DNA from 3 places in the Teredinibacter turnerae T7901 genome. Region 1 is predicted to be linked to each of the others. Evidence: predicted binding sites of a transcription regulator. Region 1 holds the regulator's gene; each other region holds the start of a gene.
The links. The regulator FliA, encoded in region 1, starts transcription of late flagellar genes. The targets are predictions, from matches to a motif close to TAAAGTTATNNNNNNNNCGGCCGATANCC.
Positions count from the first base shown of each region.

Region 1 (3,114 bases):
TCCAGCAGGGCGGTGTGTTTGCCTTTGTTGGCCAAACCGGGGTAGGTAAGACCACGACCATTGCCAAGCTCGCTGCCCGCTATGTGTTGGATCACGGCCCCGGCAAAGTTGCGTTAATCACCACAGATACCTACCGGGTGGGTGCCTACGATCAACTGCGTTCGCTGGGCCGCATTCTCAATGTGCCAGTGCGTGCGGTGGATGCGGAGCACAGCCTGCTGCGGGTATTGGCTTCTCTCAAGCAGTTTCCGTTGATTCTGATCGATACGGCTGGTTTTCGTCACGGCGATCCGCTGCTAAAGGAACAGTTACGCAAACTGGATAGCTGTCCGGCGGTGAAACGTGTGCTTGTACTGGCCTGCAACAGTCAGCGCCAGACCATGACCGCCAGTACCCACGCGTATGCCAGTCGTCAGGGAATTGACGCCTGCGTACTGACCAAACTGGATGAAGCGGCGAGCCTGGGCGAGGCCTTGAGCGTGTTGGTTGAGCGTCAGCTACCAGTGGCTTACACCACGAATGGCCAGGAGATACCGCGCGATATTGCCCGTGCGTCGGCACATCAACTGGTTGCCTCTGCGGTGGCGCTGTTGCGCGCAGAGGGCGAAGAGTACACGAGTCAGACCGGTGGCTAAGGCCGCCGGGCGTACTGGCTATCGTCATCTATACTTGTTGGAGCATAAATCCGATGAACCGGGTTATAAATCTAGCCCCTCACACATCCCGCCGGGAAAGAGAAATTATGAGTGCCAAGAATCCGATTAAAGTCATCGCTGTCACTGGCGGCAAGGGTGGCGTCGGTAAGACCAATCTGTCTGTTAACCTCAGTATCGGGTTGGCGGAGTTGCGTCGTCGCGTGGTGTTGATGGATGCCGACCTCGGGTTGGCGAATGTGGATGTTCTGTTGGGCTTGCAGGCACGCTATAACCTGGCTGATGTGCTCGATGGCAGCAAGTCACTGCGCGAGGTACTGCTCAACGGGCCAGGCGGAATTAAAGTGGTTCCCGCGTCCTCCGGGGTGCAGCAAATGACACACCTCTCGCCACAGGAGCACGCAGCGCTGGTGTATGCGTTTAACGATCTGAGTGATCAGCTGGATGTGTTGGTGGTCGATACCGCTGCAGGTATATCCGAAACCGTCATCAGCTTCGTGCGCGCGGCACAGGAAGTCATCGTCGTGGTGTGCGATGAACCTTCGTCGATTACCGATGCCTACGCATTGATCAAATTATTGAATGCCGAGCACGGCGTATTTCGCTTTCGTGTTATTGCCAACATGACACGTACTACGCAGGAAGGTATTAATCTTTTTAACAAGTTAAACGGCGTGTGCGAAAAATTTCTGGATGCATCGCTGCAATACCTGGGGCATGTACCCTTTGATGAAAACGTGAGAAAAGCTGTACAGAAACGCCAGCCTCTGCTTGAATTCGCCCCCCGCTGTAAAGCGGCTGCTGCGATGCGGGTGATTGCTCAAAAAATCGATCAGTGGCCAGTGCAAACAAGCGCGCGTGGTCACCTGGAATTTTTTCTAGAACGACTTGTGGCGGCCAATGGCTAGCCGCGGTTTCCAGCGATCAGTCCCCGGCGGCGATTTATGGCACTCTCCTCGGTAGGAAATCTCATGGTTTACGAACAGGCCCAGGAAGCTGCTGTTGCAATTCGGGTCGAGGATTATGTTCCCCTGGTTAAGCGGATTGCGCATCACATGATGGCGCGAATGCCGAGCCATGTGCTGGTGGATGATTTAATGCAGGCGGGCATGATTGGCCTGTTGGAGGCTGCCCAAAAATACGATGCCGGCAAAGGTGCGAGTTTTGAGACTTACGCCGGTATACGCATTCGCGGTGCGATAGTGGACGAAATGCGGCGTGGCGATTGGGCGCCGCGCAGCGTTCACCGAAATGCCAGACGCGTGTCCGAAGCCATCGGCAATGTGGAAGCGCGCTTGGGCAGGGACGCGCGGGATGGCGAGATCGCCGAAGAGTTGCAAATGTCGCTGGACGAATATCACGATATTCTCCGCGATAGCACCTCGACACGACTTTACAGCCTGGAAGAAACGTTCGAGGAAAACGAAAACCAATTTTCCCTTGGTACTGAAGGTTTGGATGAACCTGCCGAAAAGGTACAAATAGACGCCATGCGCAAAGCGCTGGCCGGGGCCATTGAGGGTCTGCCGGAAAGGGAGCAACTTGTGCTTTCGCTGTACTACGAACAGGAAATGAACTTAAAAGAAATAGGCTTGGTGCTGGGTGTATCCGAGTCGCGCATTAGCCAGATCCACAGTCAGGCGGCACTGCGCCTGAAATCGAAGCTGACCGGATGGTGATAAATCAAACAGCCATCATTTGGTCGCCAGAAAATTGTCGCTAAAACTGGCTGACTGGCAACGAGCGTCTAGAATTGTTTTTATGGTCTCTCTCTGAGATTTATTTACCCCAGCGCACGGGATATCGGAGGCTGCATTGGACAAAAATATGAAAATCCTGATCGTTGACGACTTTTCGACGATGAGGCGCATCATTAAAAATTTATTGCGGGATTTGGGTTTTACCAATACCCACGAGGCAGATGACGGCACGACCGCGCTGCCAATGTTGCGAAGTGGTGATTTTGATTTTCTGGTAACTGACTGGAACATGCCAGGCATGACCGGGATCGACTTGTTAAAAGAAGTGCGTGCTGATGCCAAACTCGCAGGCCTTCCGGTGTTGATGGTTACCGCAGAAGCGAAGCGAGATCAGATCATTGAAGCGGCCCAGGCGGGCGTCAATGGCTATGTTGTAAAACCCTTTACTGCGCAGGTGCTCAAAGAAAAAATCGATAAGATTTTTGAGCGGGTTGCGGGTTAAGCCTGAGCGGGTCGGCTGATGGATAAAACGATACAAGAGCACGACGAGCAGTTTTTGACCCAGTTGCAAGACAGCGCAACGCAACTGGTAGAACAACTGCAAGGTGACAATCTGGAGGAGGCATCTGCGTTAATTCACAGTTTGGTGGAAGCGCGGGACCGACACATATTTAAAAGCGTGGGGCAATTGACTCGCGCTTTGCACGAGGCAATCGTTAATTTCAATGTGGACGCAGATTTCGCATCGGAGCCTGTTGAGG
Region 1 covers NC_012997.1:1,416,019-1,419,132, forward strand. The annotation lists gene flhF (flagellar biosynthesis GTPase FlhF) at 1-635, shown strand, start outside; gene TERTU_RS06035 (MinD/ParA family protein) at 743-1,561, shown strand; gene TERTU_RS06040 (RNA polymerase sigma factor FliA) at 1,625-2,332, shown strand; gene cheY (chemotaxis response regulator CheY) at 2,469-2,855, shown strand; gene TERTU_RS06050 (protein phosphatase CheZ) at 2,874-3,114, shown strand, end outside.

Region 2 (3,114 bases), 120 kb from region 1:
TTCGGATAACAGGGCATCCGGTTTCCGGCGAGGCGGCGCTGCCATCGACTCGCAATTTTGGCTCACAGGGAGCCGTAGTTTATCCATATGATTTCAGTCCACCGGCTAACGAAACCTTCACCATTCGAGTAGGTGGGCGAACAGAAACACTTACCCTGGATGGGCTGGTGACTAATGCGGCGGATTTTGTAGCGCTAATGAACTCAACGGGGAATGGAAATGCGCAAATTCTTGCGGAGTTGGGTGTTACTGTAGATGCGACTGGGTTTAAGGTTGCCAGTGGCGCTCCCATTACGCTAGGTGGCGGAAGCGGCAATTTAAACGCGGTGACAGGGCTTACAGTTGACGGTTCATCCACCAGTGCGGATGGTGTCCCCGGTAAACCCGGTGACCGTGTGTTTATCGACTCTTCGAATAAGCAGGATGTACTGACTACCCTGGCGCGATTTAGCGAAGCCATGAAGCATTTCGATGGCTCTGATGAATCCCGTGAGTCATTGGATAAAATGGTGGGCGTTACACTCGATAATTTAAAAAACGCGCAAACCAGTATTCTGGATGTGACCGCTAAGCTGGGAGCGCGTTACAACACTTTGGAGAGCACCCGTGATTTGCATCTGGATACCGAACTGGTTACCCGGGATGTACTGGGAGAGTTGCGTGATCTAGATTACGCAGAGGCGACAACCCGACTGTCTGCGCAATCGATGATTCTTCAGGCTGCCCAGTCGACATTTATTCGTGTCAGCCAGCTCAATTTGTTCTCACAGCTTTAAGTTACTTCCGCACTTTTTAAATACCCGTTAAACCAGCCGGTTGTACCGCTGGTTTTTTGCGTGCTTCGAAAATTATTTCCCGCTGGCTTGATGTCAACAGCTCCTGGTTTATTTCGTTTTGTGGATAGAATGTTTTAAGTCTGTGCGCGAAGGATTTACGTATCTGATCGATAGGTACGGCGATAAGCGGCAACCGATTTTCCGCACACCGACAAAAGTTGCCGCAATACGCAGCCTAATTGACGGATGCGACGAAAAAATCCATAAAAAAGCCGTTTTTTTAACTTGGCATACTGGTTGCAATTTCCTGAATGTAATCCTCTGCTGGCCCATATCCGTGACAGCAAGAATTATTGCTGCTGTCACCTCCATGGTGATTGGCGACTTACGTAATAGGAGAAATAAACATGCCTTTAGTTATTAACACAAACGTTGCCGCGTTAAATTCTCAAAGGCAACTTGTTAAATCTGGCAACGACATGTCGCAGGCTATGGAGCGTTTGGCTTCGGGAAAACGTATTAACAATGCCCGCGACGATGCCGCTGGCCTTGCAATTTCCAATCGACAGACTTCCCAGATTCGCGGTCTCGATCAGGCGATTCGCAACGCTAATGATGGGGTATCCTTAATTCAGACTGCTGAAGGCGCACTGGATGAGGTCACCAATATTTTGCAGCGTATGCGTGAACTCTCGATTCAGTCTGCTAACGGAATTTATTCCGATCTGGACCGCTCCACACTGGACGCGGAAGTGCAGCAACTGAAAGAGGAAGTCGATCGTATTGCCAGTTCAACCACCTTTAATGGTCAACCTTTGCTGGACGGTAGCTTGAGCGACGTTTCTTTACAGGTAGGCTCAGAGGCCTATCAGACTATCGATCTGTCCATTCAAGGGTTTAGCGCAAGCGCATTGGGTAACAATTCTGGCGATTATGTTGGCGAAGCGTTAACGGCGGCAACACCGGCTCAGGCACTGGGTTTAATTCAAACAATTGCGGCTAACGTGCTAGAAGTAAACGATGTGGCAATTAGTAGCCTCACGGCGGCAACTTCTGTTAACGACGCGCTTGAAATTCTAAATAGCGATTTGGATGGCAAGGGTGCTGAAGTAAGTACGCTGGTTTCTGTAGTTGCAGACACGGCCGGTAATGGCGTGTTGCCCACCGGCACCAATTTTTCGTTTAGTTTGGTGGACGGCGACGGCAACAGTCAGGATTATATTATTACCGATACCTCATCAATGGACGACTTAGTTGCGCGCATTAACGAAGGTACAGCGGTTACCGCGAAACTTAATTCCGATGGGAAATTGGTCTTAACCGCGGAAAATGCAACGCAGATAACGATTACCACTGATCAGTCGTCTGCTACAGGTGGTATCGCAACTACCAGTTTTTCCTGGGTGTTCACCGATACCAGCAATGAAAACCGCGGCGTAAAAATTGAGGCCGGTACAGCCATGACGGCGACCATCCAAGAGGGTCTGGGTCTCAATATGCAGGATGACAACGAAAACTGGATTGGTACTGCGGTAACCGCAACCGCTGCGATCAATGCTGGCGACCTTGTTATCAATGATGTCGCGATAGGCGCGATCGAAGCCGGCTCAGATGCGGCCGCGCAAGTTGACCTGACTATCGCGGCGATTAATGAGCTGTCCAATGAAACCGGTGTGGTCGCATACGAAGTAACGACGACACAAATAGGGCTGCGCGCTGCTGATCAGTCGCCGATTCAAATTCGTTACGGCGATGGTGCGGTGAATGCGAACGTGGAAACCATCACTGGATTCCAGGAAATGAATGCGGCGGAGGGAACCGGCTCAATTGCGGGAATTGAAATCGATACAGCGCGGGGAGCGCAAGCAGCGATCGATATTATCGATACGGCTTTAGAGCAAATTAACTCCACCCGCTCGGATTTGGGTGCGATCAATAACCGCCTCGATTTCACCATGAGTAACCTGGCGAATATTTCCGAAAAAACATCCGCCGCTCGCTCGCGGATTGTCGATGCGGATTTCGCTTCTGAAACGTCTAAGTTGAGTCGTTCGCAGGTGCTCCAGCAAGCATCGCAAGCCATGCTGGCTCAGGCCAATGCACAGCCGCAGCAGGTGTTGCAGCTACTACAAGGTTAACTGCAAACGTCTGTTAGCATCACAGAGAAATAAAGCCCGCAAATCGCATTTTTATGATGATTTGCGGGCTTTTTTGTTTTAATAATTATTTCGCTACAATCTATCGTGGATTATCAGAAAGCTTAATTTTCTATTAACACTGACTTCGGCTTTATTATCTTTGACCCTCCTTTTTATGGAAATGCGCATCAATGGAAACG
Region 2 covers NC_012997.1:1,293,640-1,296,753, forward strand. The annotation lists gene flgL (flagellar hook-associated protein FlgL) at 1-776, shown strand, start outside; gene TERTU_RS05505 (flagellin N-terminal helical domain-containing protein) at 1,184-2,914, shown strand.
Region 2: TERTU_RS05505 (flagellin N-terminal helical domain-containing protein) is a predicted target of FliA. The motif match lies at 1,085-1,113, and genes of this name have one in related genera.

Region 3 (3,114 bases), 2.1 Mb from region 1:
CGGGCCGATAATCACTAATCCGACCGCCGCAACCACCACCAGCTCTAAAAAACCAATGTCAAACATGGTGTTTTTATCCGCTATCGCACGAAGTTAGGATTTATGCTCGGATTTTTCAGGCTGCTCAACGGTTGTTGACACTTTTTCCTGCTCGTCAGCTTCAATTTTTTCTTGCGACTTCTCTTTGCTCTCTTCTTCGCTCATCGCACTTTTGAACCCTTTAATGGCGCCGCCGAGATCACCCCCAAGTCCCCGCAAACGCTTGGTGCCAAACAGCAGAAGTACGATGACAAGAATTATCAGAAGCTGCCAGATGCTAATACCACCGAGTCCCATATCAATTACCTTGTTAGCTATATTCGTAAAAAATCAAATCAACGGTTAACCGCGCAAAGCGCCGGGTCATTGGCGCGGCTCCAGTGTTCTGGAGTCTAATACGCTAAGACTGGCGCCGGGCTTTTTCTTCAAGTCCTGACAGATCAAAGCGGCGCGCCAATTCATTCAGCACATCCTCAGCGCTTAGGCCGAGGTGTGAGAGCATTACCAGCGAGTGAAACCACAGGTCCGCAGTTTCGTATATCAGGTGCTGCGTGTCGCTGTCGTGCTGCGCATCTTTAGCGGCAAGAATCGTTTCCGTACATTCTTCGCCCACTTTTTCGAGAATTTTGTTCAGGCCCTTGTGGTGCAGTTTTGCTACGTATGAGGACTCCGGGTCCCCCGCGTTTTTGCGTTGCGCCAGCACCTTGTCTAATTCCGCAAGTACATCGCTCATGAGTAAATCTCGTTCGGGTCTTTCAATGGTGCGGCGTTTTCTTTCCACTCACCGCTTTCCAGGGTGAGGAAAAAACAGGAGCGCCGCCCAGTATGGCAGGCGATACCGCCGATTTGCTCAACCTTCAGCACCACTGCGTCTGCGTCACAGTCCAGCTGTATGGCGACGATTTTCTGCGTGTGGCCCGAGGTTTCACCTTTGCGCCAGAGTTGTTGGCGCGAACGCGACCAGTATACCGCAACCTGTTCTTCGGCCGTGAGGGCGAGGGATTCTCGGTTCATCCAGGCCATCATCAGAATCTCGCCGCTTGCAGCGTCTTGGGCAATTGCGGGAACCAAGCCGTCGCTGTTCCAGCGAACCTGGTCGAGGAATGAACTAGACTCATTCATAGGGTGTTTCCGGTTGAATTACGCGAAGGCGTAAGGATACCGGAAATGGTTTGAATTGGCTCGGGTTGTTGTCACAGCAGCTATCCAATTGAAAAAACAGCGAGTTCTTGGGCATGAGCCACGACTTTCGCACATCATCTTGGAAGTACGTCGTTCAAGTCGGATGCACCCGCAGGTTGTTTCAGTTCTCGTCGTCAGTGGGGAATGGCGCAGTAGTCAGTTCGCCATCGTCCTGTTTAAGCAGAATCTCGACTTTCTGTTCTGCCTCCGCAAGCGACTTCTGACAGCTGCGAGTGAGCTTGATTCCCTGTTCGAAGGTTTTTAGGGAATCCTCCAGTGAAAGATCGCCACTTTCTAGTTGGGTTATCAACTCTTCCAGCTGTGCCAGAGAAGCCTCGAAGTTGGGGGATTTTGTTCTAGCCAAAGTGTGGACTCCTGTAGTTCGCGCGAGAACATACCGGAGGTGGCAGCAGGGGTCAATCAACGCTCTCAACAATTACCCGATGCAGCCGATAACCGGTGGAGTATTCATAACAAAGAAAGTGGATTCTTCCGCCCCCTTAGTCGATTTATGTCTAGACTTAGGGAGTTTCACAGAAGTCGTTATGGCCGCTGAGCCAAAATAGAGTGAGGAAATCCGAGTGGATTTAGCAACGATAGTCGGCATGATAGGCGCGCTCGCGCTTATCGTTATCTCCATGCTAATGAGTGGTGAATTGGGCATGTTCGTCAATGCTCCGTCGCTGGTTATTGTGGTGGGCGGGACAATCTTTGCGGTAATGGCGAAGTATGGCCTCGGCCAGTTTTTGGGCGCTGTAAAGGTGGCGGGTAAGAGTTTTTCCAGCAAACTGCCAGATCCCAACATGTTAATTGACGAAATTGTTGCCCTCGCTGATGAAGCGCGAAAAGGCGGGTTGTTATCGCTTGAGGGGAAGGAGGTTAGCAGCGACTTCTTGCAGCGCGGTATTCAGCTCTTGGTCGACGGACATGACCCTGATGTAGTGAAAACACTGCTATCTATCGATAAAAACAAAGCGATGGAGCGGCACACGGTTGGTGCATCCATTTTCGCTGCGATGGCCGAAATGGCGCCAGCGATGGGGATGATTGGTACCTTGATTGGACTGGTTGCGATGCTGGCGAACATGGACGATCCAAAGGCGATTGGGCCCGCGATGGCGGTGGCACTGCTCACCACGCTCTACGGGGCTGTTATTGCCAATGCGATGTGCGGTCCGATGGCCGACAAACTAAAGCTGCGGGCAGGCGAGGAAGCAATGATAAAAAGCTTGGTCATTGATGCGCTCCTGGCGATTCAGGGCGGACAAAACCCCCGGGTGATTGACTCCATGCTGCGCAATTATCTGCCAGAAGGTAAGCGCACGGTAGAAGCGGCGGAATAACAGGTAAAGGTGCGTTGTGAGTAGCGAAGACGAAGAAGGCTGTGAATGCCCGCCCGGTTTGCCCGCGTGGATGGGTACCTTTGCCGACCTGATGTCGCTGTTGATGTGTTTCTTTGTGCTCTTGTTGTCGTTTTCGGAAATGGACGCAATGAAATTTAAGCGCCTGGCAGGGTCAATGGCTCAGGCATTCGGCGTGCAAAACAAGCTAAATGTTACAGATATTCCGAAGGGCACCAGCATAATCGCGCAGGAGTTCAGCCCTGCGCGGCCAGAACCAACGCCTCTCAATGTAATTTATCAGAACACCCAGGACATCACGGAAATGTCGCTGGAGCAGGATTGTGCTCAAGAGTATGACATCGAGCAGGGCGAAGAGGGGGTTGATGGCGGCATCAAAGTTCGCGTCAAGCAGAAGCTGGAAGACCTGCTGCAAAAGACCGAACAGGACGCCTACGAATTAGCTGAAGCGTTGAACGAGCAAATTGAGGCGGGGCAAGTTGAAGTCGAAACTCGTGGCAGGCTGATTATTATCCGCATTCGTGAGAAGGGG
Region 3 covers NC_012997.1:3,543,000-3,546,113, reverse strand. The annotation lists gene tatB (Sec-independent protein translocase protein TatB) at 1-66, opposite strand, end outside; gene tatA (Sec-independent protein translocase subunit TatA) at 94-336, opposite strand; gene TERTU_RS14115 (phosphoribosyl-ATP diphosphatase) at 440-772, opposite strand; gene hisI (phosphoribosyl-AMP cyclohydrolase) at 769-1,161, opposite strand; gene TERTU_RS14105 (exodeoxyribonuclease VII small subunit) at 1,343-1,585, opposite strand; gene pomA (flagellar motor protein PomA) at 1,803-2,564, shown strand; gene TERTU_RS14095 (flagellar motor protein MotB) at 2,581-3,114, shown strand, end outside.
Region 3: pomA (flagellar motor protein PomA) is a predicted target of FliA. The motif match lies at 1,651-1,679, and genes of this name have one in related genera.